4 regions of the Streptomyces sp. BJ20 genome follow, and region 2 is predicted to be linked to each of the others. Evidence: riboswitches for the same ligand, from Rfam matches in the RefSeq annotation. Region 2 holds a riboswitch; each other region holds the start of a gene.
The links. Region 2 has a riboswitch for cyclic di-AMP ahead of MTR79_RS02790 (transglycosylase SLT domain-containing protein). Riboswitches for the same ligand answer to the same signal wherever they lie in the genome.
Positions count from the first base shown of each region.

Region 1: another riboswitch for cyclic di-AMP. It lies ahead of MTR79_RS32230 (M23 family metallopeptidase); the one in region 2 lies ahead of MTR79_RS02790 (transglycosylase SLT domain-containing protein).
Region 3: another riboswitch for cyclic di-AMP. It lies ahead of MTR79_RS03755 (C40 family peptidase); the one in region 2 lies ahead of MTR79_RS02790 (transglycosylase SLT domain-containing protein).
Region 4: another riboswitch for cyclic di-AMP. It lies ahead of MTR79_RS12750 (M23 family metallopeptidase); the one in region 2 lies ahead of MTR79_RS02790 (transglycosylase SLT domain-containing protein).

Region 1 is NZ_CP094918.1:7,151,316-7,158,500, reverse strand. Features, by position in the region: gene MTR79_RS32240 (dihydrofolate reductase family protein) at 68-1,201, shown strand; tRNA gene MTR79_RS32235 (tRNA-Met) at 1,266-1,339, shown strand; cyclic di-AMP (ydaO/yuaA leader) riboswitch at 1,655-1,812, shown strand; gene MTR79_RS32230 (M23 family metallopeptidase) at 1,825-2,844, shown strand; gene MTR79_RS32225 (PrsW family intramembrane metalloprotease) at 2,950-4,275, opposite strand; gene trmB (tRNA (guanosine(46)-N7)-methyltransferase TrmB) at 4,336-5,172, opposite strand; gene lhgO (L-2-hydroxyglutarate oxidase) at 5,276-6,499, opposite strand; gene MTR79_RS32210 (hypothetical protein) at 6,566-7,185, opposite strand, start outside.
Region 2 is NZ_CP094918.1:582,683-589,867, forward strand. Features, by position in the region: gene MTR79_RS02775 (M56 family metallopeptidase) at 174-1,112, opposite strand; gene fahA (fumarylacetoacetase) at 1,270-2,484, opposite strand; gene MTR79_RS02785 (HAD family hydrolase) at 2,749-3,621, shown strand; gene MTR79_RS02790 (transglycosylase SLT domain-containing protein) at 3,585-4,061, opposite strand; cyclic di-AMP (ydaO/yuaA leader) riboswitch at 4,067-4,235, opposite strand; gene MTR79_RS02795 (polyprenyl synthetase family protein) at 4,762-5,772, shown strand; gene MTR79_RS02800 (DUF2092 domain-containing protein) at 6,027-7,185, shown strand, end outside.
Region 3 is NZ_CP094918.1:775,487-782,671, reverse strand. Features, by position in the region: gene MTR79_RS03765 (M23 family metallopeptidase) at 1-264, shown strand, start outside; gene pcrA (DNA helicase PcrA) at 337-2,817, opposite strand; cyclic di-AMP (ydaO/yuaA leader) riboswitch at 3,060-3,232, shown strand; gene MTR79_RS03755 (C40 family peptidase) at 3,240-4,406, shown strand; gene MTR79_RS03750 (hypothetical protein) at 4,509-4,862, opposite strand; gene MTR79_RS03745 (C40 family peptidase) at 5,226-6,275, shown strand; gene MTR79_RS03740 (response regulator transcription factor) at 6,308-7,051, opposite strand; gene MTR79_RS03735 (ATP-binding protein) at 7,048-7,185, opposite strand, start outside.
Region 4 is NZ_CP094918.1:2,807,361-2,814,545, reverse strand. Features, by position in the region: gene MTR79_RS12760 (MBL fold metallo-hydrolase) at 1-520, opposite strand, end outside; gene MTR79_RS12755 (SGNH/GDSL hydrolase family protein) at 861-1,646, opposite strand; gene MTR79_RS12750 (M23 family metallopeptidase) at 1,885-2,835, opposite strand; cyclic di-AMP (ydaO/yuaA leader) riboswitch at 2,840-3,004, opposite strand; gene MTR79_RS12745 (tyrosine-protein phosphatase) at 3,525-4,322, shown strand; gene MTR79_RS12740 (DUF6126 family protein) at 4,354-4,482, opposite strand; gene MTR79_RS12735 (XRE family transcriptional regulator) at 4,479-5,102, opposite strand; gene MTR79_RS12730 (aspartate aminotransferase family protein) at 5,181-6,596, opposite strand; gene dxs (1-deoxy-D-xylulose-5-phosphate synthase) at 6,593-7,185, opposite strand, start outside.

The DNA of each region.
Region 1 (7,185 bases), 6.6 Mb from region 2:
GGGTTGCCAGACTGGAGCCGGACCGCGCAGCGGTCCCGCCGCCGCCCGCACCCGGGAGAGCCCGCCGATGCCGTACCCGTACGTCCTGCTGTCCGCCGCCGTCTCCCTCGACGGCTACCTGGACGACACCGGCCCGGAGCGGCTGCTGCTGTCGGGCCCGGCCGACTTCGACCGGGTCGACGAGGTACGGGCGTCCGTGGACGCCATCCTGGTCGGCGCCGGCACGATCCGCGCCGACAACCCCCGGCTGCTGGTCAACTCGCCCGAGCGGCGCGCCGCCCGGGTCGCCGACGGTCTGCCCGAGTACCCGCTGAAGGTCACGGTGAGCGGCTCCGGCGACCTGGACCCGGCGGCCCGCTTCTGGCACACCGGAGGCGAGAAGGTCCTCTACACCACCGACAAGGGCGCCGAACGGGCCCGCGCCCTCGGCATCGCCGCCGACGTCGTGCCGCTCGGCGACGCCCTGGACTGGCGGCGGCTGCTGGAGCACCTGCACGAGGTGCGCGGGGTGCGGCGGCTGATGGTGGAGGGCGGCGGCCGGATCCACACCCAGCTGGTCACCCAAGGGCTCGCCGACGAGCTCCAAGTCGTCCTCGCTCCGCTGTTCGTCGGTGACCCGGACGCCCCCCGCCTGTTCGGCCCCGGCTCCTACCAGGGCGGGCGGTTGCGCCTGGTCGAGACCCGGCCCGTCGGTGACGTCGTCCTGACGCGCTACGAGCCCACCGCGCCCGGCACCGGCGCGCTGCCGTCGGCCGCCGACCGCCACTGGCTCGCCCTCGCCTGCAATCTGGCCGGACAGTGCCCGCCCTCCGAAACGGCGTTCAGCGTCGGCGCGGTCGTGGTCGCCGCCGACGGCACCGAGCTGGCGCGGGGTCACTCGCGGGAGGGCGACGACCCGGTGGTGCACGCGGAGGAGGCTGCGCTCGCCAAGGCCGACCCCACCGACCCGCGGCTGGCCGGCGCCACCGTCTACTCCAGCCTGGAGCCGTGCGCCCGCCGCGCGTCCCGTCCGGCGCCCTGTGCGCGGCTGATCCTGGACGCGGGGGTGCGCCGCGTGGTCACGGCCTGGCGGGAGCCGGACACCTTCGTGACGGACGCCGACGGCAGCGCCGTACTGGCGGACGGGGGTGCCACGGTGCTGGTGCTGCCGGAGTTCGAGCAGCGCGCGAAGGCGCCGAACGCGCACCTGCTGGGCGGCTGATCGCGCCCGCCGGGGAAGTGATGTGCATCGGGCCCCGTGGATGCCGTACACTTGTGTTCACCGACGCGGGGTGGAGCAGCTCGGTAGCTCGCTGGGCTCATAACCCAGAGGTCGCAGGTTCAAATCCTGTCCCCGCTACTGAAGGCCGAGGGCCGGAATCCGAAAGGGTTCCGGCCCTCGGTGTTTCTCCGAGAGGGTGCTCGTTACCCGCCCCTCACCCCGCCTTTCACGCACAGTGAGCGAACGGCGTCGCAGCGCATAACAACTGACGAACCGTCAGGTTCGGCCGGTCGTCCGAGACGCAGTCAACTCGCCCGTTTTCGCCCGCTCATGGCGCTTAAGTCCACGCAAAAATCGTTAATGATCAAGAGGAACGGCTTGGAATACGGACCCCGCGTCTATTAACGTTCGATAACGCAGCGCGGTCGTCCCAGCCGTCACAGAAGTCGGCTCCGTGCGCACGCGCCGAATCCCGCAAGGGAACCGGGGAACCACCACCATGGGGTGAATCGGGCGGATACCGCCGTGGAAGCACGGTTCGTATACGCGCGTAGGAGACCTTCCCGCTCCGAACCCGTCAGCTAACCCGGTAGGCGAAGACGGAAGGAAAGGAGCGCGCCCACGTGGCGTCCAACCCGCCTGCCCCCGAGGCCCCGTTCAGGCCGAACGACACCTTCGCGTACGGCGCCCCCGGCGCCGACGAGGGCCCCTTCGAGGAGTGGAACCCCACCGCGGAGTCCGTGCGGCCCGTGCGTGGCCGGCACCGCGTCGCCAAGCAGCGCGGAGGCGGACTGGCCCGCAGCTCCACCGTCCTCGGCGTCGGCGTCATAGCCGCAGTCGGCGCCGGCGGCATGGCCAGTGCCCAGACCGGCAAGCCGCCCGTCTCCATCTCCATGCCCGACCTTCCCAACGTGGGTTCCCTCATCTCCGACGAGGAAACGCCCAAGGGATCCAGCACCCCCCTCAGCGACATCGGCAGGATGGCCGCCGCCGACACCGGCGCCGAGGAGGGCGCCGACGCCGGTGAGGCGCTGCGCGCCCGCATCATGGCCCAGGTCGAGCAGCAGCAGGGACAGGCGCAGAGCAAGGCGCAGGCCGCCGCCCTCGCCGCCGCCGAGAAGGAGGCCGCCGAGGCCGCGGCCAAGGCGGAGAAGGAGGCCAAGGAGAAGGCCGAGGCCGCCAAGAAGAAGGCGGAGGAGGAGGCCGCGAAGAAGGCCGAGGCCGAGCGCCTCGCCGAGCTCGCCAAGCAGTACGCGCTGCCGACGTCCTCGTACACCGTCACCTCGACCTTCGGTCAGGCCGGCGCCTACTGGTCCTCCGGCTACCACACCGGCCTCGACTTCGCCGCGCCCACCGGCACCCTGATCAAGGCGGTCCACACCGGCACGATCACCTCCGCAGGCTGGGACGGCTCGTACGGCTACAAGACCGTGCTCACCCTCGACGACGGCACCGAGGTCTGGTACGCCCACCAGTCGTCGATCAACGTCAGCGTCGGCCAGAAGGTCGCCACCGGCGACGTGATCGGCCGCGTCGGCGCGACGGGCAACGTGACCGGCGCCCACCTCCACCTCGAGGTCCACACCGGCTCCGGCAGCGTCGACCCGGCCGCCTGGCTGGCCGGCAAGGGCCTCAGCATCTGAACCACCCCGGCGGCCCCCTCCCGGCCGCCGACGCCGTGAACGCCGGCAGCCCCGACGACGACCCCCCGACGTCAGGGCTGCCGGTTCCGCATGTCCGGTGCCTTCTCAGCGCCGGTAGGGGTTCTCCCCGTACGCCGGATACGGCGGCTGCCCCTGCGGCGGCCACGCCGCCGGGACGGGCCCGTACGCCCATCCCGCGCCGTACGGCACCCGGGGCGCGGTGAGCCGGGCCGCGTGCTCCAGCGCCGGGCGGGCCGCCGCACGCCGGTGCCACAGCTCCAGCAGCAGCTCCCGCTCCCGCGTCACGAAGTCCGCCCCCGCCTTCCCCGCGCGGCCCCGGTGGCGCAGGAACGCAAGCTGCGTCGCGTACGCCTCGTACTGGGCGACCGCCCGCGCGGCCGGCCTGCCCCCGCGCTCGCGGGCGAACTTCCGGGCGAGGCGCCGCGCCCGCATCGAGCCCAGCGCGAACGGCTCCGACGGGCGCAGCCAGCCCGCCACCGCGTACGCGGGCAGCTCCGTGCGCACGGTCCGCAGCTCCCGCTGCCGCGTCCACACCACCAGCCAGGTCAGCAGCCCGAACGTCGGCACCATGAACGCCCCGTACACCGCGATGAAGCCGAACTGGCCGAGCGTGGCGGAGCCGTTCCACAGGGCGTGCATGCCCATCGCGAGGAGCAGCCCGGCGAGGGGAAGGAGGACGCGGCGCACCCGCTGGCGGTCGGCGGCCAGCGCGGCCGCGCCGAACCCGATGCCGGTGAGCACGGTGAACAGGGGGTGCGCGAAGGGCGACATGACGATGCGGACGAAGAAGGTCGCCGCGGTGACGGAGGCGATGCCGCTGCCGCCGGTGAGCTGATCGGTGCCGAAGGCGTTGCCCAGGTAGAGGATGTTCTCGGTGAACGCGAATCCGGTCGCGGTGAACCCGGCCGCCACCACGCCGTCGAGGATCCCGTGGAAGTCGCGTCTGCGGAACAGGAAGAGCAGCAGCACCGCCGCCGCCTTCGCCGTCTCCTCCACGACCGGCGCTATGACCGTCGCGCCCAGGGTGTCGGCGCCGGCCGGGTCGGCGGTGGTCGTGGCTATCCACCGGGTGGCGAAGCTGTTCGCCACGATCGCGATGAGCGCCGCCGCGCACGCGCCCCAGGCGAACGCGAACAGCAGGTTCCGCCAGGGGCCCGGCTCCACCCGGCCCAGCCACCGGAACGCCGCCAGCAGCAGCGGCACCGGCAGCACGGCCAGCCCCAGACCGACGAGGAAGCCCTGTGTGCCCGTCTGCTCCCGCACCAGCGCGAGGATCACCAGACCGGACAGGGCCAGCAGGGCGACCATCGCTCCGTAGCGGACAGCCGGGCGCTGCCACCAGTGCGGGTGCCGCAGCGTGCTGCCGGAGGCTGCGCCGGGGCACGGCGGGTACGGAGGGCTGCTGGCCACGGAATCGACCCTAACGAGGAAGGGGCAGGGCTGCGTGCCGGCGCGGGGTCCCGGGGGAGGTCAGACGGTGTCCCCGTCCGGGCGGCCGGCGCGGTCGTCGTGCGGTACGCGGCGGAAGAGCAGGTCGTTCACCACATGACCCTTGTCCAGCCCCTGCCGCTCGAAACGGGTGAGCGGCCGGAACGCGGGACGCGGCGCGAAACCGCCGTCCTCCCGGGTGTTCCCGAAGGCGGGGTGCGCGGTCAGCACCTCGAGCATCTGCTCCGCGTACGGCTCCCAGTCGGTGGCGCAGTGCACGATCGCGCCCGGCGCGAGGCGGGACGCGGCCAGGGTCAGGAACTCCGGCTGGATCAGCCGCCGCTTGTGGTGCCGCTTCTTCGGCCAGGGGTCCGGGAAGAAGACGCGCAGCCCGCTCAGCGCGTCCGGGGCGAGCATCTCGCGCAGGAGGATGATCGCGTCGCCGTTCGCCACGCGCACGTTGGCCAGGCCGCGCTCCTCGGCGAGGTGCAGCAGATGCCCCTGGCCGGGGGTGTGCACGTCCACGGCGAGGATGTTCGTGTCCGGGTCGGCGGCGGCCATCTCCGCGGTGGCCTCTCCCATGCCGAAGCCGATCTCCAGGACGACCGGCCGGCCGTTCCCGAACAGCTCGGCCAGGTCCAGTCGGCGGCTGCCGTCGATGTCGAGCCCCCACACCGGCCACAGCCGCTGCAGCGCGTCCGCCTGACCCGCGGTGACGCGGCTGCGGCGGGGCTGGAAGCTGCGGATCCGGCGCTCGAAGTGCGACCCGGCGGGGTCGGCCTTCGGGCCGTCGGGGAAGCGCGGCTCCCCCTTCGCGCGGGTGCGGGGGGCCGGCTCGCCGGCGGTCCGCTCGGCGTGCGGTGCTTCGGGGGTGCTCATCACGGAATCAGACACAGTGCCCTCGATTTTACGGGGACGGCGCGCAGGGCCGCCCGGCCGCGCACGACCGCTCCCGCCCGACGCCCGCTCCCGCCACGCGCGCTCACCGCTCGCTCTCGGCGAGGCACGCCAGCGCCCGGCGGGCGACCTCCCGGCCGATCGGCAGCGAGGCGGTCGCGGCGGGCGAGGGGGCGTTCAGCACGTGGACCGCGCGGGGCGCCTCCCGGATCAGGAAGTCGTCGACCAGCGTGCCGTCGCGCAGCACCGCCTGCGCCCGCACCCCGGCCGCCGTCGGCACCAGGTCCTCGTCCCGGACGGCGGGCAGCAGCCGGCGCACGGCCCGCGCGAAGGCCGGCTTGGACAGCGAGCGGTGCAGCTCCCCGGCGCCGTACCGCCAGTGGCGGCGGGCCAGCTGCCAGGAGCCCGGCCAGGCCAGGGTCGCCCCCAGCTCGCGCGGCCGCACCGTCCGCCAGTCGTACCCCTCGCGGGCCAGCGCCGGGACCGCGTTCGGCCCCACGTGGACCCCGTCGTCCGTGCCCCGGGTGAGGTGGACGCCGAGGAACGGGAACGCCGGGTCCGGCACCGGGTAGACCAGGCCGCGCACCAGCTCGGGGCGGGCCAGCTCGTAGTACTCCCCGCGGAACGGCACGATGCGGGCGCCCGGCTCGTCTCCCGTGAGCAGCGCGATCCGGTCGCAGTGCAGCCCCGCGCAGTTCACCAGCGTGCGGGCGCGCACGATGTCGCCGGCCGCCGTCAGCACGGCCACGCCCCGGTCGGGGCGGCGGTCGATCCGGACCACCTCCGCGCCGTGCCGCACGTCCGCACCGGACGCCTCCGCGAGCCGGCGGGCCACCGCCCCGTAGTCGCAGATGCCGGTGGTGCCGACATGGATCGCGGCGAGGCCCTCGGCCTCCGGCTCGTACTCCGCGATCTGCGCGCCGCACAGCTCGCGCACCGACAGGCCGTTCTCCCGGCCGCGCTGCACCAGGGCGTGCAGCCGGGGCAGCTCCTCGCGCTCGGTGGCGACGATCAGCTTGCCCGTCACCGCGTGCGGGATGTCGTACTCGGCGCAGAACTTGACCATCTCGGCCGCGCCCGACACCGCGTACCGCGCCTTCAGGGAGCCGGGGCGGTAGTAGATGCCGCTGTGGATCACCCCGCTGTTGCGTCCCGTCTGGTGCCGGGCCGTGTCCTGCTCCTTCTCCAGCACGGTCACCCGCGTGCCCGGGGCGGCCCGCCCGATGGCATACGCCGTCGACAGGCCGACGATCCCGCCGCCGATCACCACCACGTCACAGTCGTACGACCCCGCCGCCACCTGCGCCACCTCCCGCGTCGATAGTGCACTGCGCCACTGACAACGGCTTCAAACCAAGGGCGGGGCGGGACAGGGTCAGGCCGTGGTCATCAGCAGCGGGCGGGCGCGCTCGCGCAGCTCGACCACGCGCGGCTCGTCGCCGTACGGCTCCAGCCGGTGCAGCAGGTCCCTGACGTACTCCGTGGTGCGCGCGGAGGAGATGCGGCCGGCCACCTCCACGGCGCGTACGCCCTGCTCACAGGCGGCGTCCAGGTTTCCGGACTCCAGTTCGGCGACCGCGGAGACCACCAGGCGCAGTCCGTGCGAGCGCACGAACTCCTCCGTGGGCTTCGACAGCGCCTGCTCGGTGAAGCGGCGCACCTGCCGGGGCGCCTTCAGGTCCCGGTAGCACTCGGCCGCGTCGGCGGCGAACCGGTCGTAGGAGTAGAAGCCGAGCCAGGTCGGGTCGCTGTCGCCGGGGCGGGACCGCTCCAGCCAGCTCTCCGCCGACTTCAGCGCGGCGCCGGCCGCCTGCGCGTCCCCGGCGCGTGCGTGCGCGCGCGCCTCGACCAGACGGAAGAAGCTCAGGGTGCGGGCGGTGGCGAGGCCGCGGTTGCGCTCCAGGGCGGCCTGGGCGAGGTCCACTCCCTCGTCGCCGAAGCCGCGGTACGTCGCCTGGAGCGACATCGAGGCGAGGACGTACCCGCCGAGGGGCA
Region 2 (7,185 bases):
GGCCGCCCGGCCACCGGGCCATCCGGCCGCCTCGGCCATCCGGCCGCCCCAAGCCGCCCGGCCCAGGCCGCCACGTCGGTGGGTGTCAATCGTGTCGGTGCGCGTCAGTCGTGGTCGGCCGGGCCGCCAGGTCCGGCACCACGCGTCGGCCGCGCAGGCGGCCGGAGCGTCGGTCACGGCAGCGCCGTCAGCCCCGGTGCGAACGTGATCAGCAGCGGGACCAGCGGCACCAGCGACGCCGCCGCGGTCGTCAGGGCGCGGTGGCGGCGGCCCAGCCGCGGGGGCGGCTCCAGCAGGCGGTCGACGCGTTCGCCGAGCAGCCGGTGGCTGGAGGAGCAGGACAGCACGCCCCGGTGCTGGTTCAGCTCGATCAGCGCCAGCGCGGTGGTCAGATGCCCGCAGCGCCGGGAGGCCGTGTCGTCGGCGGACAGCTCCACCAGCCGGTGCGTCTGCTCGCAGAAGTGGGCGAACAGCGGGACGCGCGGGAAGCCCGCCGCCAGCGCCGCCGACAGATGCAGCAGCCAGTCGTGGCGGGCCCGGGCGTGACCGCGCTCGTGCGTGAGGACCGCGTCGAGCTGATGGTCCGTGAGCCGCTGCAGCGCACCGGTCGTGACGATCAGCTGGGGCGGGCTGCCCGGCATCCACCAGGCGTCCGGGTACTCCTCCTCCAGCACCAGCAGCGGCCCGCGTCCCTCGGGGAGCCCCGCCGGAAGGTCGGGCGCGCGGTCCCGCAGGTGTGCGCGGGCGCCGGCGCGACGGCGGCGGGCCTCGACCAGCTCACGGGCGAGCACCGCCGTGGTCCAGGCGGCGCCGCAGGCCAGCAGCACGGTGAGGACGGCCGTCCACGGCGAGGCGTGCGACAGGTCGTAGGCGGCGGTCACGGCGGGCGGCGCCGGGGCGAACAACTGCGCGCGCACGGTGCCGAAGACGGCGGCGGCGCCCAGCGCCAGGGCGGTCAGACAGCACAGCAGCACGGTGGCGACCAGGCACTGCCACACCCACAGGGCGACGACCGGCTCCCGTTCCGGCCACTTCGCCCGGGTCAGCAGGCGGGGGACGGGCACGGCGGCGGTCACGGCGACCGCACTCAGCAGGAGCAGGCAGTACGTCATGCCACGGGCTCCGATTCCTGTCGGAAGAAGCGGCTCGGGGGCGTGCGGCGGTGCGGTGCGCGCGGCATGGAGGACGAACGCACCGTCCGATGCCAAGTATGACGGCGAAGGACGGTGCGAGTCAGCGTGGTTGTGCGCCTCGGCAGGGCCGGAAGGGTCAGGACGCGGGGACCACCCGTCCCGTCACCTCGCCGAGGCCCACCCGAACCCCGTCCGGTCCCGGCGCCCAGGCGGACAGCGTCACCACGTCGCCGTCCTCCAGGAACGCCCGCTTGCCGTCGGGGAGTTCGAGCGGGTCGCGGCCGTTCCAGGTCAGCTCGAGCAGGGAGCCGCGCTCCCGCTCGGAGGGGCCGCTGACCGTGCCGGAGCCGTAGAGGTCGCCGGTGCGCAGGGATGCGCCGTTCACCGTCATGTGGGCGAGCTGCTGGGCGGCCGTCCAGTACATGGTGGAGAAGGGGCACTCGGAGACGTCGTGGCCGTTGACGGTCACGGTGATGCGCAGGTCGTAGCCGCCGGGCTCCTCACCGGAGTCGTCCAGGTACGGCAGCAGGCCGTGGGTGCGCGCGGGCGGGGCGACGCGGGCCTCGTCCAGGGCGTCCAGCGGGGTGATCCACGCCGACACCGAGGTGGCGAAGGACTTGCCGAGGAACGGGCCGAGGGGCACGTACTCCCAGGCCTGGATGTCGCGGGCGGACCAGTCGTTGAGCAGGCACAGGCCGAACACGTGGTCGCGGTAGGCGCTCAGCGGCACGGGCCGGCCCTGCGCTGAGGGGACGCCGACGACGAAGCCGACCTCGGCCTCGATGTCCAGCCGCACGGACGGGCCGAAGACGGGGGCCGCGTCGGCGGGCGCCTTGCGCTGCCCGGAGGGGCGCACGACGTCGGTGCCGGACACCATCACGGTGCCGGAGCGGCCGTGGTAACCGATCGGCAGGTGCTTCCAGTTGGGGGTCAGGGAGTCGGCGGCGTCGGGGCGGAAGATCTGCCCGACGTTCCGCGCGTGGTTCTCCGAGGCGTAGAAGTCGACGTAGTCCGCGACCTCGAACGGCAGATGGAGGGTCACCTCGGACAGCGGGTGGAAAAAGGGTTCGACGGTCTCCCGGTGCGCCGGGACCGTCACCCACGCGGTGAGCGCGCGCCGCACGTCCGACCAGGCCGTGCGGCCCGCCGCGAGAAGCGGGTTGAGGGTGGGGCGGGCGAGCAGGGAGGCGTAGGGGGAACCCAGGGCGTGTGCCGCCGCGCCGGCGTCGAGGACGTGGTCGCCCAGCCGGACGCCCACGGTGCGCTCCGCCGAACCGGGGAGCGAGAAGACGCCGTACGGCAGGTTGTGCGGGCCGAAGGGGTCGCCCTCGGGGACATCGAAGGGGGGCATCGGGTGCTGCCTCGCTTTCGTGTGCGCGGGTGGGCCACGTGTCCGTGGCCGTGCCACACGTTACGGGGTCGCGTCCCGGTGGGCTCCTGTTATAGGGGACGACTCCCGGAGCCGGGGCCGGGGGGAGCGCACCCTGTTCCGGTCAAAAGGGAAAACGGGCCTCAACCGGTCGCGTATTGCCGGTACAAGAAGGCAAAACGCACCCAATGCGCGGGCATACGGGCGCGGTGAATCGGACGGTCCTCTTGTCCGTATTCTCTGATCATGGCCGCACCCACCGATTGTTCTCTCATCGCCACCGACCTGGACGGGACGCTGCTGCGCGGTGACGACACCCTCTCCGACCGCTCCCTCGCCGCCCTCGCCCGTGCCGGGCGGGCCGGTGTCCGGCACCTCGTGGTGACCGGCCGGCCGGCCCCCAGGGTGCGGCCGCTGCTCGACGACCTCGGCTGCACGGGGCTCGCGGTGTGCGGACAGGGTGCGCAGGTCTACGACGCCGCCGCGCGGCGGATGCTGTGGTCGGTCCGGCTGGACCGGGAGCTGGCGGAGACCGCGCTCGGCAAGATCGAGGCCGAGGTGGGGGAGGTGTACGCCGCGGTCGACCAGGACGGGGTCGACGGGGTGACGCTGATCGAGCCGGGCTACCGGATGCCGCACCCGACGCTGCCGGCGGTGCGGGTGGAGCGGCGCGACGACCTGTGGGCGCGGCCGATCAGCAAGGTGCTGCTGCGCCACCCGGAGCTGTCGGACGATGCCCTGGCGGCGGCGGCCCGGTCCGTGGTCGGCTCGCTGGCCACGGTCACCATGTCGGGGCCGGGCACGGTGGAGCTCCAGCCGTGCGGGGTCACCAAGGCGACCGGTCTCGCGCTGGCCGCCGAGCACCTGGGGGTGCGCCCCGGGGAGACGGTCGCCTTCGGGGACATGCCGAACGACATCCCCATGTTCCGGTGGGCGGGCCACGGCGTCGCCATGGCCAACGCGCACCCCGAGCTGAAGGCGGTGGCCGACGAGGTCACCCTGTCGAACGAGGACGACGGCGTGGCCGTCGTCCTCGAGCGACTCTTCGGGCAGACGGCCGGTCTCGGCCGTCAGAGGTCGGCTCAGTACGCGCCGAAGACGTTGTCGATCGAGCCGTAGCGGTCGGCGGCGTAGTTGCAGGCCGCGGCGATGTTGGCGACCGGGTCGAACGGGTCGAAGGCGGTGCCGGGCACGTGGTACGCCTGGAAGGTCGGGTCGATGACCTGGAGCAGGCCCTTCGACGGGGTGCCCTTCGCGGCGTTGGAGTCCCACAGGTTGATGGCGGCCGGGTTGCCGGACGACTCCCGCATGATGTTGCGGTGGATGGAGTCGTAGGAGCCGGGGATGCCGTTCTGCGCCATGACGTCCATCGCCTCGCGGATCCAGCCGTCGAGGTTGTCCGGGTACGCGGTCGTGGAGGCGGCGGTCGTGGTCTGGGCCGAGGGGGCCGCGGAGGCGCTGGTGGCGCCGAACAGCGGCAGCGCGACCACGGCGACGCCGGTGCCGGCGACGGCGAGGGTGCGGACGAGGCGGCGACGCGACGAAGCGATGACGGGCATGTCTGGGTTCCTCTCCTACGCCTGCGAGGTGAGCTGTCGGGTTCGGGCGGGAGAGTGCCCGGCCGTGCCCCTGCGGGCATGGCTTCACCCCGAGCCGTCCCGGCGCGGTGTCCGGTACGGCGGCTTACCTGGGTCCCCCGCTCCTGCCGTGCGTGAGTTGGTCGTCGGGTGTGATGCGGGTGGCGGCAGGACTCGGCGTCCACCCGGCAGGCCCGGAACGTATGCGAGAGCACATGTCGGGAACAAGTGCGACGATCACGCAGAACACCGTTTGATCTTGAGATGGGTGGTTTTGCGCCCTTGATCCTTTGCGATCGCCAAGCGTCAACTCCGTTGTGTGGAGCGGGGAGACGGGTGTGTGCGAGGGTGTCCCGGAGGCCGCCGGGTGCGTGACTCACCTCACGGGACGGCGGCCGTGGGCGCGTTTGCGACCAAGAGGAATTCGCCCACCAATGACGGCAAATCGGACTCGGGGGTGGTGCAGGATGGTTCACGGGTCACTGTGTCCGGGAAGCCGAGGTATGTCCGTTGTTATCAGCCGATCAAAAACACTCCGCTTCTGATCCCGTATCGCCCTTCTTGTGACCCCGGGCCCTGGCGGTGATCGAAACCTGACCGGATACGCTGACTCGAGTGGTGGCAGCGACCTATCGACAAACCGTGTAACCGCCAGCAGACACCAGCAGACAGGAGACCCCTCGTGACCGTCGTCGGGCCGTTCGGGCTGAGCGTGCGGGACCAGGCTCTGGAAGCCGATGTCCAGGCCGGATTGACGGCTGTCGAGGAAGGGCTGCTCGAAGCCACCAAGAGCGAGGTGCCGTTCATCACGGAGGCCGCCCAGCACCTGGTGCGGGCCGGCGGCAAGCGGTTCCGCCCACTGCTCGTCATGCTCTCCGCCCGGTTCGGCGACCCCTACGCGCCCGGCGTCGTGCCGTCGGCCGTCGTGGTGGAGCTCACCCATCTGGCCACGCTGTACCACGACGACGTGATGGACGAGGCCGAGGTGCGCCGGGGCGTCGCGAGCGCGAACACCCGCTGGGGCAACTCGGTCGCCGTGCTCACCGGCGACTTCCTCTTCGCCCGCGCCTCGCACATCCTGGCCGACCTCGGCCCGGAGGCCGTGCGGGTGCAGGCCGAGGCGTTCGAGCGGCTGGTCACCGGCCAGATCCTGGAGACCGCGGGCCCGCAGGACGGCCGCGACCCGGTCGACCACTACCTGGACGTGCTCGGCGGCAAGACCGGCTCCCTGGTCGCCGTCTCCTGCCGGTTCGGCGCGATGATGTCCGGCGCCGACGAGACCGTCGTCGACGTCCTCACCCAGTACGGCGAGCGGCTCGGCGTCGCCTTCCAGCTCGCCGACGACGTCCTCGACATCGCCTCCGACTCCCACGAGTCCGGCAAGACCCCCGGCACCGACCTGCGCGAGGGCATCGCCACCCTCCCGGTGCTGCGGCTGCGCGAGCGGGCCGCCCGGCTCGGGCTCGCCGAGGACCTCGCCCTGTGCGAGCTGCTCGACTCCGACCTCACCGACGACGCCCGGCACGCCGAGGCGCTGCGCCTGCTGCGCGCCCACCCCGCGCTCGGCCAGGCCCGCCGGGACACCGTGCGCTACGCCGAGGAGGCGCGCGCCGCCCTCGCCCCGCTGCCCGACGGGCCCGCCAAGTCGGCGCTCGTCGAGCTGTGCGACGCCGTGGTGCACCGGGCCGGCTGACCCGCCCCCGCCGTCCCCGTACGCCTCCGGCACCCGGGTGACCCCTACGGGGCGGGGGAGGCTCCCTCGTCCCGTGTCATACCGCAGCAGTACGCGCGGTTGAGCCCGCGGTCTGACGATTCCGTCCCGCGGTTTTGGTCAGATGGACCACGACGGACAACACCACTTCTCACCGGTTCGGGTGAGAATGGCGGCTCGGGCCGAACTGGTGCGACGACACGGGACGGAAGCCGCCGCGACGACGGAGGGCACACATGGCACCGTACGAATCCTACGACACGACGACCGCGGGGGAGGTCGAGGAGCCGCGCGCCGGGCGCCGCAAGGCCGCGCGATACGTGGTCCCCGTCACCGTGATGGGCGTGGCGGCCGCGACGATCGGACTCGTCCCGGCGCTCGCCGACTCCGGCGACCCCGACCTGCCGGACATCACCGCGGCGCAGCTCATCGACAAGATCGCGCAGTCGGACGTGGAGCGGCTGTCCGGCACCGTGAAGATCACCACCGATCTGGGGCTGCCGAGCCTCGGCGGGCTGGAGAGCGGCCTGCTGTCCGGCGCGACGGGCGGCGAGGACGGCGAGGGCGGCTCCTCCGCCGACCCGTCCGGCCGGCTCACCGAGCTGGCGTCCGGCACGCACACCCTGCGCGTCGCCGCCGACGGCCCGGACCGCCAGAAGCTGTCCCTGCTGGAGAACGCGGCCGAGTACAGCCTCATCCACAACGGCAAGGACGTCTGGGGCTACGACAGCGCCTCCAACGAGGTCTACCACGCCACCGTCGACGAGGCGGAGGCCGAGGAGCGGAGCGCGCAGCAGCCTCCTGCCACTCCGAAGGACTTCGCGGAGGAGGCGCTGAAGGCGGTCGACGACACCACGTCCGTGAAGGTCGACGGCACCGCCCAGGTGGCCGGCCGCGACGCCTACCGGCTGGTGGTCGAGCCCAAGCAGTCCGGCTCCACGGTCGGCGCCGTCAGCATCGCCGTGGACAGCGAGACGGGCATGCCGCTGAAGTTCACGCTCACCCCGTCGAGCGGCGGCTCGGCCGTCGTGGACATCGGCTTCACCAAGGTGAGCTTCGACCGTCCCGACGCCTCCACGTTCGAGTTCACCCCGCCCAAGGGCGCCAAGGTGACCGAGGACACCGAACAGGACCGCGGCCACGGCGACTTCGGCGGGAAGCCGGAGCGGGGTCCGAAGTCCGAGGAGGACCTCGCCAAGGGTTTCGACGGGCTGCGGATGCTCGGCGAGGGCTGGAACAGCATCGCCACCTTCGACACCGGCGCCGGTGCCGGCCTGCCCACGGAGGAGGAGGTCGGAGGCGACCTCGGCGGCTTCCTCGGCTCGCTCGGCGACCAGGTCAAGGGCGACTTCGGCAAGGGCACCGTGTTCAGCACGCGCCTGGTCAACGCCCTCA
Region 3 (7,185 bases), 190 kb from region 2:
GGCACGGTGCGCACGCAGTACAACTCCGCCTACGGCAACATGCTGATCGTGACGGCGAAGGACGGCACGGAGACGTGGTACTGCCACCTCTCCACCTACCAGGTGCCCTCCGGCGCGACCGTCAAGGCCGGCGACCAGATCGCGTTCTCCGGGAACTCCGGCAACTCGACCGGCCCGCACCTGCACTTCGAGGTCCGCCCGGGCGGCGGCTCGGCGATCGACCCCCTCGCCTGGTTCCGCAGCCACGGCCTGGAGCCCACGTAGGCCGACCCGCGGACCGGTGCCCGTCGCGGCACCGGAGCGAACCCCGGCCCACGACGGGCCCCGTGTGTACGGCTAGAGCTTCTCCACCGGCGCGTACCGCAGCAGCAGGCGCTTGGGCTTCTCGTCGCCGAAGTCGATCGTCGCCTCGGCGTTCGCCCCCGTGCCCTTCACCGCGACGACCGTGCCCAGGCCGAACTGGTCGTGCGTCACCCGGTCCCCGACGGCCAGCGACACCACGGGCTTCTCCGAGGTGCGCCGGGTGGCGAAACCCGAGGCGCCCGACGCGGACGAGCGGGAGCGGGACGACGACAGTGACGCGGCCACCCCGGACGCCGGCCCGTTGGCCACCGGACCGCTCGCCCCGGTCCGCTTCCACTCCACGTGGGTGGGCGGGATCTCCTCCAGGAAACGCGAGGGCGGGTTGTACGACGGCTGGCCCCAGGCGCTGCGCATCACCGACCGGGTGAGGTAGAGCCGCTCCCGGGCGCGCGTGATGCCGACGTAGGCCAGGCGGCGCTCCTCCTCCAGCTCCTTGGTCTGGCCGAGGGCGCGCATGTGCGGGAAGACGCCGTCCTCCATGCCGGTGAGGAAGACGACCGGGAACTCCAGGCCCTTGGCGGTGTGCAGGGTCATCAGCGTGATGACGCCGTCGCCGTCCTCCTCGTCGGGGATCTGGTCGGAGTCGGCGACCAGGGCGACCTGCTCGAGGAAGTCGGCCAGTGTGCCGGTCTCGCCCTCGCCGCGCTCCTGCTCGAACTCCAGGGCGACGGCCGCGAGTTCCTGGAGGTTCTCGATGCGGGTCTCGTCCTGCGGGTCGGTGGAGGCCTGCAACTCGGCGAGATAGCCGGTGCGTTCGAGGATGGCTTCGAGGACAGTCGCCGGCCCCGCCCCCGACTCGACGACCGTACGGAGGTCCTCCATCAGCGTGTTGAACCGCTTGACCGCGTTCGCCGACCGGGCCGCCATGCCGTACGCCTCGTCGACGCGGCGCAGCGCCTGCGGGAAGCTGATCTTCTCCCGCTGGGCGAGCGCGTCGATCATGGCCTCGGCGCGGTCGCCGATGCCGCGCTTGGGCACGTTGAGGATGCGGCGCAGCGGCACCGAGTCCTCCGGGTTGGCCAGCACCCGCAGGTAGGCCAGGACGTCCCGGACCTCCTTGCGCTCGTAGAAGCGCACGCCGCCGACGACCTTGTACGGCAGGCCGACACGGATGAAGATCTCCTCGAAGACACGGGACTGGGCGTTGGTGCGGTAGAAGACGGCGACGTCGCCGGCCTTGGCCTCGCCCGCGTCCGTGAGGCGGTCTATCTCGTCGGCGACGAACTGCGCCTCGTCGTGCTCGGTGTCCGCGACGTAGCCCGTGATGCGCGTGCCCTCGCCCGCGTTGGTCCACAGGTTCTTCGGGCGGCGGGACTCGTTGCGCTCGATGACGGCGTTGGCGGCGGACAGGATCGTCTGCGTGGAGCGGTAGTTCTGCTCCAGCAGGATCGTCGTCGCGTCCGGGTAGTCCTCCTCGAACTGGAGGATGTTGCGGATCGTCGCGCCGCGGAAGGCGTAGATGGACTGGTCGGCGTCGCCCACCACGCACAGCTCGGCGGGCGGCACCTCGGCCTCCGGCGGGACGTCGACGGGGTGCTCGGAGGCGCCCCCGACCAGCTCACGCACCAGGGCGTACTGGGCGTGGTTGGTGTCCTGGTACTCGTCGACCAGGACGTGCCGGAAGCGGCGGCGGTAGTGCTCGGCGACGTCGGGGAAGGCACGGAGCAGATTGACCGTCGTCATGATCAGGTCGTCGAAGTCCAGCGCGTTCGCCTCGCGCAGCCGCGACTGGTAGAGCGCGTAGGCCTGGGCGAGGGTCTTCTCGAAACCGTCGCTCGCCTGGGCGGCGAAGTCCTCCTCGTCGATCAGCTCGTTCTTCAAGTTGCTGATCTTGGCGCTGAAGGACTTCGGCGGGAAGCGCTTGGGGTCGAGGTCCAGGTCGCGGCAGACGAGCGCCATCAGACGCTTGGAGTCGGCGGCGTCGTAGATCGAGAAGGACGACGTGAAGCCGAGCTTCTTGGACTCGCGTCGCAGGATGCGGACGCACGCGCTGTGGAAGGTCATGACCCACATCGCGTTCGCCCGGGGCCCGACGAGCTGCTCGACGCGCTCCTTCATCTCGCCCGCGGCCTTGTTGGTGAAGGTGATCGCGAGGATCTGGCCGGGGTGGACGTCCCGCTCGGCGAGCAGGTAGGCGATGCGGTGGGTGAGCACGCGGGTCTTGCCGGACCCGGCTCCGGCGACGATGAGCAGGGGGGAGCCGGAGTGCACGACCGCGGCGCGCTGGTTGTCGTTCAGCCCTTCCAGCAGCGCGGCGGAGTCGATCACCGGGCGCGGGGCGCCGTCCCGGTAGTAGGTGTCCCGCTCCGGGGGCACGTCGAACTTCCCGCCGAACAGGTCGTCCGGGAGAGGCTCCGGGGCGTGCTCGTCCTCGGGTGGCGGCGGGGGCTCGTCCGCCGGGCCGCGCTGGGCCTGGAGGTCCGCCAGGAAGCTGTCGTCAAAGAGGCTGCTCATCGCTCTCCGAGTCTAGGGTGCTCCACCGACAACCCGGGGCCGCCCCGGAAACATCCGCCCGCCCCTCCCGGAGGCGCCACGGCGGGCACCCTCCACGGTCGGCGCCTCACCCTGCGTGACGCCCACAGGAAGGTCACGAAAATGTATCGGGCATATCACCCATCAACCTTCACAAGGGCCACACCAGTTGGCTACCGTGCGGTCCGGGCCGCTCGTCCCCCGCCGGCGAACCTCGCCGGGCCGCGCGGCCTCCGCCGAGTCCGTCTCTGTCCGCCGTGGCAGCCGGAGCCGGGGACCCACCGAGACATGGGGTGAATCGGCCCACTCCCTCAGGGAAGCGGCCGTAGGGCAACCCTTCCGAACCACCCGCCCGAACCCGACAGCTAACCCGGTAGGCGGAGCACTGGAAGGAGTCGCCTCCCTTGGCGTCGCACCGCAAGTCGCGCACCCCGGGCACGCGCGTGGCAGGCATACGCACCCCGGCCCTCGCCACGGCCGCGCTCACCTCCGTGGCCCTGCTCTCCCAGACCGCCGAGGCCGCTCCCGTCGAGGACCGGCCGAGCCTGGAGGAGGTCGAGAAGAAGGTCGGCGACCTCTACCGCCAGGCCGAGTCGGCGACCGAGAAGTACAACGCTGCCAAGGAGAAGACGGGCAAGCAGCGCAAGCGCGTCGACACCCTCCTCGACGACGTGGCGAAGCGCACACAGAAGCTGAACGAGGCCCGCTCGGAGCTGGGCTCCTACGCCGCCGCCCAGTACCGCACCGGCGCGGGCATGCCGGACACCGCGACGTTCCTGCTCGCGGAGACGCCGCAGGACATCTTCGACCAGCGTCAGGTGCTGGACCGGATGACCGGCCGCCAGAAGGCGGCGGTGGACGACTACGTCACCCAGCAGACCGAGACGATGAAGAAGCGGCAGGAGGCCACCGAGAGCCTCCGCACGCTCACCGAGACGCAGGGCGACCTGAAGACGGCCAAGGCCACGGTCCAGAAGAAGCTCGCCGACGCGCGCGAACTGCTGTCGAAGCTGACCGCGGAGGAGAAGGCGCGGCTCGCCGCGATCGAGAAGCGCAAGCAGGAGGAGGCCGCCCGCAAGGCCGCGGAGCTGGCCTGGCAGCAGGCGGAGCAGGAGCAGGCCCGCGAGGAGGCCGCGCAGCAGGGCGGCGGCACCTCGGAGGGCTCCGGGTCGACCGGCTCGACCGAGACCCCGCCGGCCGACTCGTCGTACGGCACCAAGGCGGAGAAGGCCATCGCCTTCGCCCGCGCGCAGATCGGCAAGCCGTACGTCTGGGGTGCGACCGGTCCCGGATCCTACGACTGCTCGGGGCTGACCCAGGCCGCATGGAAGGCCGCCGCCGTCTCCCTGCCGCGCACCACCTACGACCAGGTGAACGCGGGCACCACCGTCCCGGTGTCCCAGGCCCAGCCCGGCGACCTGGTCTTCTTCTACGACGACGTCACCCACGTGGGCATCTACATCGGCAACGGCATGATGATCCACGCCCCGAAGCCGGGCACGTACGTCCGCGAGGAGTCGATCTACTACGACGGCGACTCCGCGATCCACAGCATCGTCCGCCCGGCCTGACGGGCCTCTCGACGCGCGGACGCGGAACCGCCGACCGGGCCGGTGACGGCTCGGCCGGCGGTTCCGTGCCGACGGCGGTGCCCGGCGTCCCGGGACGCGAGCTCAGGTCCAGAGGACCGCGATGAAGACGTTCGCCACGGTCAGCAGGCCGACCAGGCCGAAGACGCCCTTGTCCACCTTCTCCTCGTCCCGCTTCACGTAGACCAGGCCCAGGATCACGATCAGCAGCGCCAGCTTCACGCCGATCTTGATGTGGTCGACGGAGTGGTCCTGAGCCTCGTTGAGGCCCACGAGGGCGACGCCTGTGACCAGCATCGTCAGCGCGCCGTGCAGCATCGCGGGGACGAAGCGGGCGGTGCCCGCGCCCATCGCCTTCATCTGGGTGAGGAAGCCGCCGAGCAGCGACGCGATGCCGATGATGTGCAGACCGACGAATATGTGGAGGAGTACGTCCATGAGGCCGGAGCCTAGCCAGGGGCGTTCCCTAGCATTCCGCCGCCCTCGCCTTTCCCACCTTCACCACATCGGTCATCACCCTGAGTGAGAACGCTGCACCACGCACGACTCAATGGTCACTTACGGTCACCCGACGGTCCGTGGACGACAGTTCCGCACAACCCGTATCCCGCGCCGCGCGGCCGGGCCTAGCGTCCTGCCCCAGGTGACCGGCTCCGCATCGCCGCTCGGGCCAGGAGCGGCGGCCGGACACCACCGCCGAGGAAAGGGTCCGGCGGCGGACGGCTCCCCTGTCTCCCCGCCGCCGGACCGCCGGGCAGTCGTCCGGGCTCGGCGGGCGTCACGGAGAGGACGGCTGCAAGGGTGGCAGCGCACCGCAGGTCACGGCAGCGCCCGGTGGGCGGCACCACGGCCCGCGCGGCCGTCACCGTCGTCCTGGCGGGAACGGCCACGGCGGCCGGTTTCGACGGAGCGGCACACGCGGCTCCGCGGCCGGCGCCCGCGGGCGCCGACGTGGACCGCCTGTACCGCGAGGCCGAGGTCGCCACCGAGAAGTACAACGGCGCCAAGGAGAGGGCGGATTCGGCGCGGGAGCGGCTGCGCGACCTCCAGGACGAGACGGCCCGCGCCCAGGCGCGGCTCAACAAGGCCCGCGAGGCCCTCGGGGCGGTCGCGGCGGCGCAGTACCGCGCCGGGGGCCTCGACCCCGCCCTGCGGCTGATGCTGTCCGACGACCCGGACGCCTACCTCGACGGCGCGGCCCTCGCCGAACGCGCCGGCAGCCGCCACCACGCCGAGCTGGGCCGGGTGCGCGCCCAGCTCCGGGAGATCGAGAAGCTGCGCGGCGCGGCCCGCGTCGAGGTGAAGACGCTCACCACCCGCCGGGCCGAACTCGGGCGCCACAGGCGGACGATCACCGAGAAGCTGTCCGCCGCCCGCCAGGCGCTGTCCCGGATGTCACCCGAGGAGCGCGCCGGGATCACCGGCGGCACGGGCCGTACCGCCGCCCGCTCGGCCGGCGGTACGGCCCGGGACACCGCCCTGTCCCTGTCGCAGGCGCCGAACGCCCGCGCCGCGCAGGCCGTCGCGTACGCGCACCAGAAGCTCGGCAGCCCCTATGTGTGGGGCGCGACCGGCCCGGACGCCTTCGACTGCTCGGGCCTCGTGCTGGCCGCATACCGCTCCGCCGGCGTCTCCCTGCCGCGCACGACGTACGCGCAGATCGACGCGGGCCGCCGGGTCTCCCGCTCCGAACTGCTCCCCGGCGACCTGGTGTTCTTCTACTCCGGCATCAGCCACGTGGGCCTCTACATCGGCAACGGGCAGATGATCCACGCACCGAACCCCTCGGCCCCGGTCCGCGTCGCCCCCGTCGACCAGATGCCGTTCGCGGGGGCGACGCGGGTGGTGTGACCGTGCGTGTCCGGCCGGGGCGGTCCGGCGACTCAGACCAGGCGGCGGGCCGTCGCCCAGCGGGTCAGCTCATGGCGGTTGGACAGCTGCAGCTTGCGCAGCACCGCGGACACATGCGACTCCACCGTCTTCACCGAGATGAACAGCTGCTTGGCGATCTCCTTGTAGGCGTAACCGCGGGCGATCAGCCGCAGCACCTCCCGTTCGCGCTGGGTGAGACGGTCGAGGTCCTCGTCGACCGGCGGGGCGTCCGTGGACGCGAAGGCGTCCAGCACGAACCCGGCCAGCCGCGGCGAGAACACCGCGTCGCCCTCCTGCACCCGGAAGATCGAGTCGACGAGGTCGGCACCCGTGATCGTCTTGGTGACGTAGCCGCGCGCGCCGGACCGGATGACGCCGATGACGTCCTCCGCCGCGTCCGACACGGACAGCGCGAGGAAGCGCACCGGCCGCTCCGGGTCACCCATCAACGACGTGGAGCGCCGCAGCACTTCCACACCACCGCCCCCGGGCAGGTGCACGTCGAGCAGCACCACCTCCGGCCGGGTCGCGGTGATGACCGTGACCGCCTGGTCGACGTCGGCGGCCTCGCCGACCACTTCGACGCCGGTCTGCTCGGTCTGCCCGATCTCCGCCTGGACCCCCGTACGGAACATGCGGTGGTCGTCGACGAGGACCACGCGCACATGGCGCCGCCCGGTGCCGCCGGCCGGCTCCGCGGTCCCGTCCGCCGGTACCGCTTCCGCCGCTGCGTTCGCCTCGGTCGGCTCACTCATGACGTCTTCTCCGCCCTCTCCATCTCCAGCTCGACCTCGGTGCCCCCGTCCGGCACCGCGCGCAGCCGCGCCGTGCCGCCGTTGCGTTCCATGCGGCCGATGATCGATTCTCTGACGCCCATACGGTCGGCGGG
Region 4 (7,185 bases), 2.2 Mb from region 2:
TGCCGGCCAGTTCCCTGATCGTCGGCATGTCCAGGTGGTCGTAGTGATCGTGGGAGATCACCACGACGTCCACCGGGCCGAGCGCGGCCAGCGACAGCGGCACGGGGTGCAGCCGCTTCGGTCCCGCGAAGGGGAACGGCGAGCAGCGCTCACCCCACACGGGGTCGAACAGCACCCGCTGTCCGTCGATCTCCGCGAGCACGCTGGAGTGGCCCGTCCACGTCAGACGCAGTCCGGTCGCGGGCGGGCGGGTCAGGTCGGCGAGGGTGGTGGGGTGCACCGGGATCGTGCCCCGCGGGGCACGGCGGGAGCGGGCGTCCTTGTCGAGGAACTGCTTGGCCATGTCACGTCCCGACCCGGAGGGACGCATACGGGCCGGACCGCCCGGATTCTGGAACACGCCGTTCGCGAAGTGCGGGGACCTGCGGATCCGCGCCATGCGCTCACCGGCCGGCTCCGCGCCGAAGGCCGGCGGCCGCAGGGCGCTGAGCCCTGCCCGGGGGGCGGAAGAAGCGGCCACGGTACCTCCAGAGGGAATCGATCGGAGTTTCCATTATGTGCGGCGGCTCCGTGGGCGGGGGCGGTTGTGGAAACCGCTCCCGGCCCTGCCCACGCGGGCGCCTGACCTCCCGCCACGGGGGCTCCGCCCCCGAACCCCCGACGCGCCGCGCCCCTGAGGGCGTGCCCCGCCCCACCCCGTCAAGACGCGCGAGCACATCGCCCCGAAGGGGCGCGGGGAACTGCGCAACCAGTCACGCACCCACCCGCACACGCCTCACGCGCCCGGTCACCCCACCCCTGGCGCTGCGACCGCACCGGCCACATCCAGGGACAGCGGCCGGGAAACCCCGGCCCCCGCGTCATGCCACCTTGGCGATCCACGAGCGGATGTCCTCCGGCGACAGCGTCCCCTTCGCCGTGACGTGGTCGCCCGAGGACTCGCCTCGCAGGCGGCGGCCGATCCACGGGACCAGGTACTCGCGGGCCCAGTGGACGTCGTCCCGGCGGATCTCCAGGGTGCCGCGCGGCGGGAGCGGCGGCCACGGCTGCTCCGGGTCGGCGGGCACCTTCAGGCCGAGGGAGAGACCCGCGCGCAGGGCGACGCGGGTGTGCCCCTCGGGCGAGAGGTGCAGCCGGTCGGCGTCCCACGCCCTGCGGTCCTGCACGCTGCGCAGCGACCACAGGTCGAGCACGGGGCAGCCGTACCGGTCGGCGACCGCCCTCACGTGCCCGTTGTACGTGGCGATCTTGCCGCGCAGATGCTTGAGCAGCGGGACGCGGCGGGTGTCGAACCCGGTCGTCACCAGGACCGTGCCGGCTGCCGCCGTGAGCCGGGCGACCGCCTCCTCGAAGCGCTCGGCCACCTCGTCCGGATCGGTACCCGGGCGCAGGATGTCGTTGCCGCCCGCGCAGAAGGAGACCAGGTCCGGGGCGAGTTCGACGGCCCGGGAGACCTGGTCGGCCACGATCTGGTCCAGCAGCTTGCCGCGTACGGCGAGGTTGACGTACCGGAAGTCGCCCTCGGGCCTGCGGTCCGCGAGCAGAACGGCGAGCCGGTCGGCCCAGCCGACGAACGCCCCGTCGGGGCCGGGGTCGCCGACTCCCTCGGTGAAGCTGTCCCCCACCGCCACGTACGACCCGATCACTGTTGCCTTGTCACTCTTCGAATCGTCTGCCACAGCCGGACATGATTCACCTTCGGATGTGACCTACGCGACCGTAGGCGGGGGTTGACGCGCGGTGAGATAAGCCACTTCAAGGTTTGGCCAAGCCAGGAATAGGTACGGCCCCGCGCCCGGAACGGGCCCCGGACACACCGGAGGCCGGCCCCGTGGATCGGGGCCGGCCTCCGGCGCGCGTGTCAGGAAGGGGTGCCGCGAGGGGTCAGAGGGAGACGCCCTTGCCGCGCAGGTACGAGACCGGGTCCACGTCCGAGCCGTAGTTCGGGCTGGTGCGGATCTCGAAGTGCAGGTGCGGGCCGGTCACGTTGCCGGTCGCACCGGAGAGACCGACCTGCTGACCGGCGGTCACCGTCTGGCCCGCCGAGACGGACAGCGAGGACAGGTGGGCGTACTGGGCGTAGTGGCCGTCGTTCAGCTGGATGACGACCTGGTTGCCGTACGCGCCGCCCCAGCCGGCGGAGACGACGGTGCCGGCGCCGACGGCCTTCAGGGAGGTGCCCGTCGGGACGCTGAAGTCGACACCGGTGTGGTAGCCGCTGGACCACATGCTGCCGGCCACCTTGTAGGCGGTGCCGACGCCGCCGCCGGGCACCGGCGAGGTGAAGCCGGAGGCGGGGGCGGTCTGCGTGGACGCCTCGTTGGAGGACGCCTCATTGGAGGAGGACTCCTCGGCGGCCTTCTGCACGGGCTTCTCGGCCGGCTTCTCGGCCGGCTTCTCGGCCTTGGGCGCGGCGGGCTTGGCGGCCTGCGGCGAAGTGGACTGCCTCGGGGCGCTCTTGGCGGCCTTGCCGTCGATGGAGAGCTTCAGGCCCGGGTGGATCAGCGACGGGTCGTCCCCGACGGCCTCGCGGTTGTCCGCGTAGAGCTGCTTCCAGCCACCGTCGACGTGCTCGGCCTCGGCGATCTTGGCGAGGTAGTCGCCGGCCTTCACGGTGTACGTGCGGGCCTCGTCACCCTTTTCGGCCTTGGCCTGCTGGCCGGTGACGGCCAGCGACCGGACCGACGCCTCGGGGGCGGACTGCGGCGTCGCGGCGTGCGCGCCGGTGGCGCCGAGGAACGGCAGGGCGAGAGCGGCGCCACCGGTTCCGGCGACGGCGATGGAGCGGGTGAAACGCTGAGCCTTGGTACGGCGGTGCTTACCCTTCGCGGGCATGACGAATTCCTCTCCGGCGCCTACGAGGTGAGCTGTCGGGTGCGGACTGGAGATGTCCGGCCGCGTTGCCGCGCGGCTTAACCCCAAGCCTGTTTCCGGGGCCCGGAACAGGCAGTTGTACCTGTGGGTCCCCCGCTCCTGCCGTACGTCGGGTCAGTGTGTGCGGGCTCCGGGCGGCGGCAGGATTAGGCGTCCGTCCGGATCGGTTGGGAACGTAAGCGACCTCGACGCGGCGAAACAAGCGCGGGTTCCGGCGAACCCGCTTTTTCCGTGATCGAAAGGGGGGAACGACGTCACCGTGCGTCGATCTCGCGAGCGACTCGCTGGTGAAATCCCTTGTTGCGAAGGGAAATTACGTGAGCATGGCGACAGCACACGGTCACCGGTATGACGATGCTCACGCACCTCCTCCCCAATTCCATTACTATCGGGGCACGTTGTCCTCAAGGGTTCTATTCGGACACATCACCTTATTCACGTCGAAGCTGGATGGGGCAGCCGCCGCAATCGCGACATCTCGATCTTGGCGCGACAGACCCGGAATCTGCCCCTCATGAACAAACAGAAAGCGACACAATCCAACGTCGCCAGGGCGGTCGGCAACTCATTGCCCTTGGCAGCCATGTCGTATCGTCGAGTGGTGCCCGTCGGCGAGCCGCGGCGACGGCGCGGAGTGGGAGGAGCCGTCCGTGACGCAGGAGATCCCGTCGACCGAGCCCCAGCTGACCGGGGTGCGCAACTTCCGCGACGTGGGCGGACTGCCCACGGTGGACGGCCGTCGGGTGCGGCACGGGGTGCTGTTCCGCAGCGGTCACCTCGCCCACGCCACCGCGGAGGACGCCGCCTTCCTGGCCTCGCTCGGTCTGCACACCGTGTTCGACTTCCGCAACACGGCCGACCAGAAGCTGGAGGGCCCGGACGTCTCGCTGCCGGGCGTGCGCAACGTCAACCTGCCGCTGAGCGACCCGGCCGACGGCGCGGAGTTCTGGAAGATGGTGCGCGACGGCGACCTGGACCAACTGCGCTCGATCCTCGCCGACGGCCAGGGCGCCGACCGGATGATCACCTCGTACCGCATGATCGTCAAGGAGCGCACCTCCGAGCACTCCCAGGTGCTGCGCGCGCTCGCCGAGGACAGCGTCCCCGCGCTGATGCACTGCGCGGCCGGCAAGGACCGCGCGGGTCTCTCCGTGGCGGTGACCCTGCTCGCCGTGGGTGTGGAGCGCGACGCGATCGTCGAGGACTATCTGAAGTCCAACGCCAAGCACCGCCGCTACAAGGTGCGGCGCAGCGGCAGCTCCCCCGACGCCTACTCCCCCGAGGTCATGGAGCTGCTCAGCCCGCTCTTCGACGCGCGCGAGGAGTATCTGGCGGCCGCCTTCGACACGGTCGAGGAGACCTGGGGCGGCGTGGACGCCTACCTGGAGCAGGGACTCGGGCTCACCCCGGCCCACCGGGAGCGGCTGCGCGAGCGGCTGCTCGACTGACACCCGCCCCCGTTCTCGCCCCCCGTGGCCGCTACTTCTTCGGCGCGATCTCGAAGAGGAAGTAGATGAAGGCCGCGAAGAGGTGCCCGACCACGACGTAGACGAACAGCCTCACCCAGAGGGCCCGCGGGAACTTCTCCTCCATGTCTTTGCCGGTCACGGTGTCTCTCCATGGGTCGGGCCCAGGCACAGGGCGGCCATGGGACTCTGCAGCAGGGTGTGCACGAACAGCAGCTCGACCCCGTCGGGGTCCTGCGCGGCGATGCGGTGCGGGGTGAGCGAGTCGAAGTGGGCGCTGTCGCCCGGGGACAGGCGGTGGAGGGTGTCCCCGAGGCGCAGCCGCAGCCGCCCCTTGAGGACGTAAAGCCACTCCTCGCCGGGGTGGACGCGCACGATGTCGCCCTGGGAGCCGTGCGGCACGTGCACCCGCAGCGCCTGCATGCCGCGCCCGGCGGCCCCGGCCTGCCAGTACGTCCAGCCGCCGGCCGCCGTGGGTTCCATGTCGGCGGCGCGCACCACGGCGTCCCGGTCGGCGGCCGACTCCCCGAGCAGCTCGGAGACGGTCGTACCGTAGATCCGCGCCAGGGAGAGCAGCATCGGCAACGAGGGCTGGCGCTGTCCGGTCTCCAGCCGGGAGAGGTGGGCGGGTGACAGGCCCGCCTGCCGTGCGGCGGCCTCCAGTGTCAGGGAGGCCCGCCGGCGCAGGGCACGCAGCTGAGGAGCGACCGCGGGGAGGGCCTCGGCAGGCTCGTCCCGCGGCTCGGTCTCGGAGGAGCTCATGCCTCCATTGAGCACCGGTCTTTGCCTTTCGGGCAATTTCCTTGCCTCAGAGGCAAAGCGCATGCGCTCCTCGCGCGGTCAGCGGTTGGCGACCGCCTGCTTCACCAGGGTCCTGCCGAAGTCCCAGATGAGCCCGCCCTCGTGAGCGTCGTCCATCACCGCCGTGAAGGCGCCCACGAACCGGTCCACGTCCCCCTCGTCGACGATCAGCGGAGGGATCAGCTTGATCACCTCCAGGTGGTCCCCGGACACCTGCGTGAGGATACGGTGCCGCTGGAGCAGCGGCACCACCACCATCTGCGCGAACAGCCCCTTGCGGGCCGCCTGGAGCATGGCCCAGCGCGAGCGCAGCTTCAGCGAGCGGGGCCGGCCGAACTCGATGCCGATCATCAGGCCCCGGCCGCGGACGTCGGCGAGCAGCTCGTAGCGGTCGGTCAGGGCGGCCAGCCGGGTCCGCAGCAGGTCCCCGACCCCGCGCACGTGCGCCACGATCTGCTCGTCCTCCATGACCGACAGCACCGCGAGGCCCGCCGCCATGGCCTGCGCGTTCGCGCCGAAGCTGGCGGAGTGCACCAGCACCCGGTCCATCGACGAGAAGACCTTCCTGAAGATCCAGTCCTTGCCGAGCGTGGCCCCCACCGGCACGTACCCGCCGGACAGCGCCTTGGCCACGCACACCAGGTCCGGCTCCACGCCCTCCTCGTGCTGGTAGGCGTAGAAGTCGCCGGTGCGGCCGAGCCCGGTCTGCACCTCGTCGGCGATCAGCAGCGCCTTGTACCGGTGCAGCAGGTGCTGCGCGGCCCTCAGATAGCCGGGCGGGGCCTCGTGGACGCCCTTGCCCTGGATCGGCTCCACGATCAGCGCGGCCACGTCGCCCTTGCGCAGCTCCCGCTCCAGCGCGTCGAGGTCGCCGAGCGGCACGGCCGTGTCGGGCAGCAGCGGGGCGAACCCGTCCCGGAAGCCGGACTCGCCGTTGACGGACAGGGCGCCGGTGGTCAGCCCGTGGAAGGCGTGGTCGCAGTAGAGCACCCTGGGCCGGCCGGTGGCGTAGCGGGCGAACTTCAGGGCGCCCTCCACGGCCTCCGTGCCGCTGTTGCCGAAGAACACCCGGTCCAGGTGCGGGCTGTGGACGAGGAGCCGTTCGGCGAGCAGGCCCGGCAGCGGCTGGCAGTCGAAGCGGGTGAGGTCGGCGAGCGACAGGTCCAGGACGTCGTGCAGCGCCTTGCGGACCACGGGGTGGTGGCGGCCGAGCCCCATCACCCCGAACCCGGCGAGCATGTCCAGGTGGTCGTTGCCTTCGGCGTCCCAGAAGTGGGCGCCCTCGGCGCGCTCGTAGACCTTGTCGAAGCCGATGGTGTGCAGCATGCGCGGGAGCTGCGGGTTGAGGTACCGGTCGTGCAGCTCGTAGCGCTCGGCCCCGCGCTCGGCCAGCAGTGCGGCGAGGTCGAACTTCCCGGCCTGTGACGGCTCCGACGCGGACTCCGCGGTGGTCATGCCTGATGCTCCTGTGCGTCCGGTGACTGTTTCGCGAGTTCCTCCCGGGCGGCGAGGCTCGCGCTGATCCGCCCGGCGACGTCGACGGGCGTGAGACCGATGTCGGCGAGGACCTCGCCGCGCTTGGCGTGCGCGAGGAACTGCTCCGGAATGCCGAACCGCCGTACCGGCACGTCGATCTCGGCGTCGCCCAGCGCCAGCGCCACCGCCGAACCGACCCCTGCGGCGCGGCTGTTGTCCTCCACGACGGCCACCAGCCGGTGCCGGGCGGCCAGCGGCGGGAGGGCGGGGTCGACGGGCTTCACCCAGCGGGGGTCGACGACGGTGCAGCCGGTCCCGCGCGCCTGGAGCAGGTCCGCGGCCTGGAGGCAGACGGACGCCATCACCCCGACGGCCACCAGCAGCACCTCGGGATCGTCCGCGCGGTGCAGCACGTCCATGCCGCCGACGCGGTCCACCGCCGGGATCGCCGGGCCGGCGGACTCCTTCGGGAAGCGCAGCACGGTCGGCGCGTCGTCCACGGCGACCGCCTCGCGGAGCTGGATGCGCAGCTGGTCGGCGTCGCGGGGCGCGGCGATGTTCAGACCGG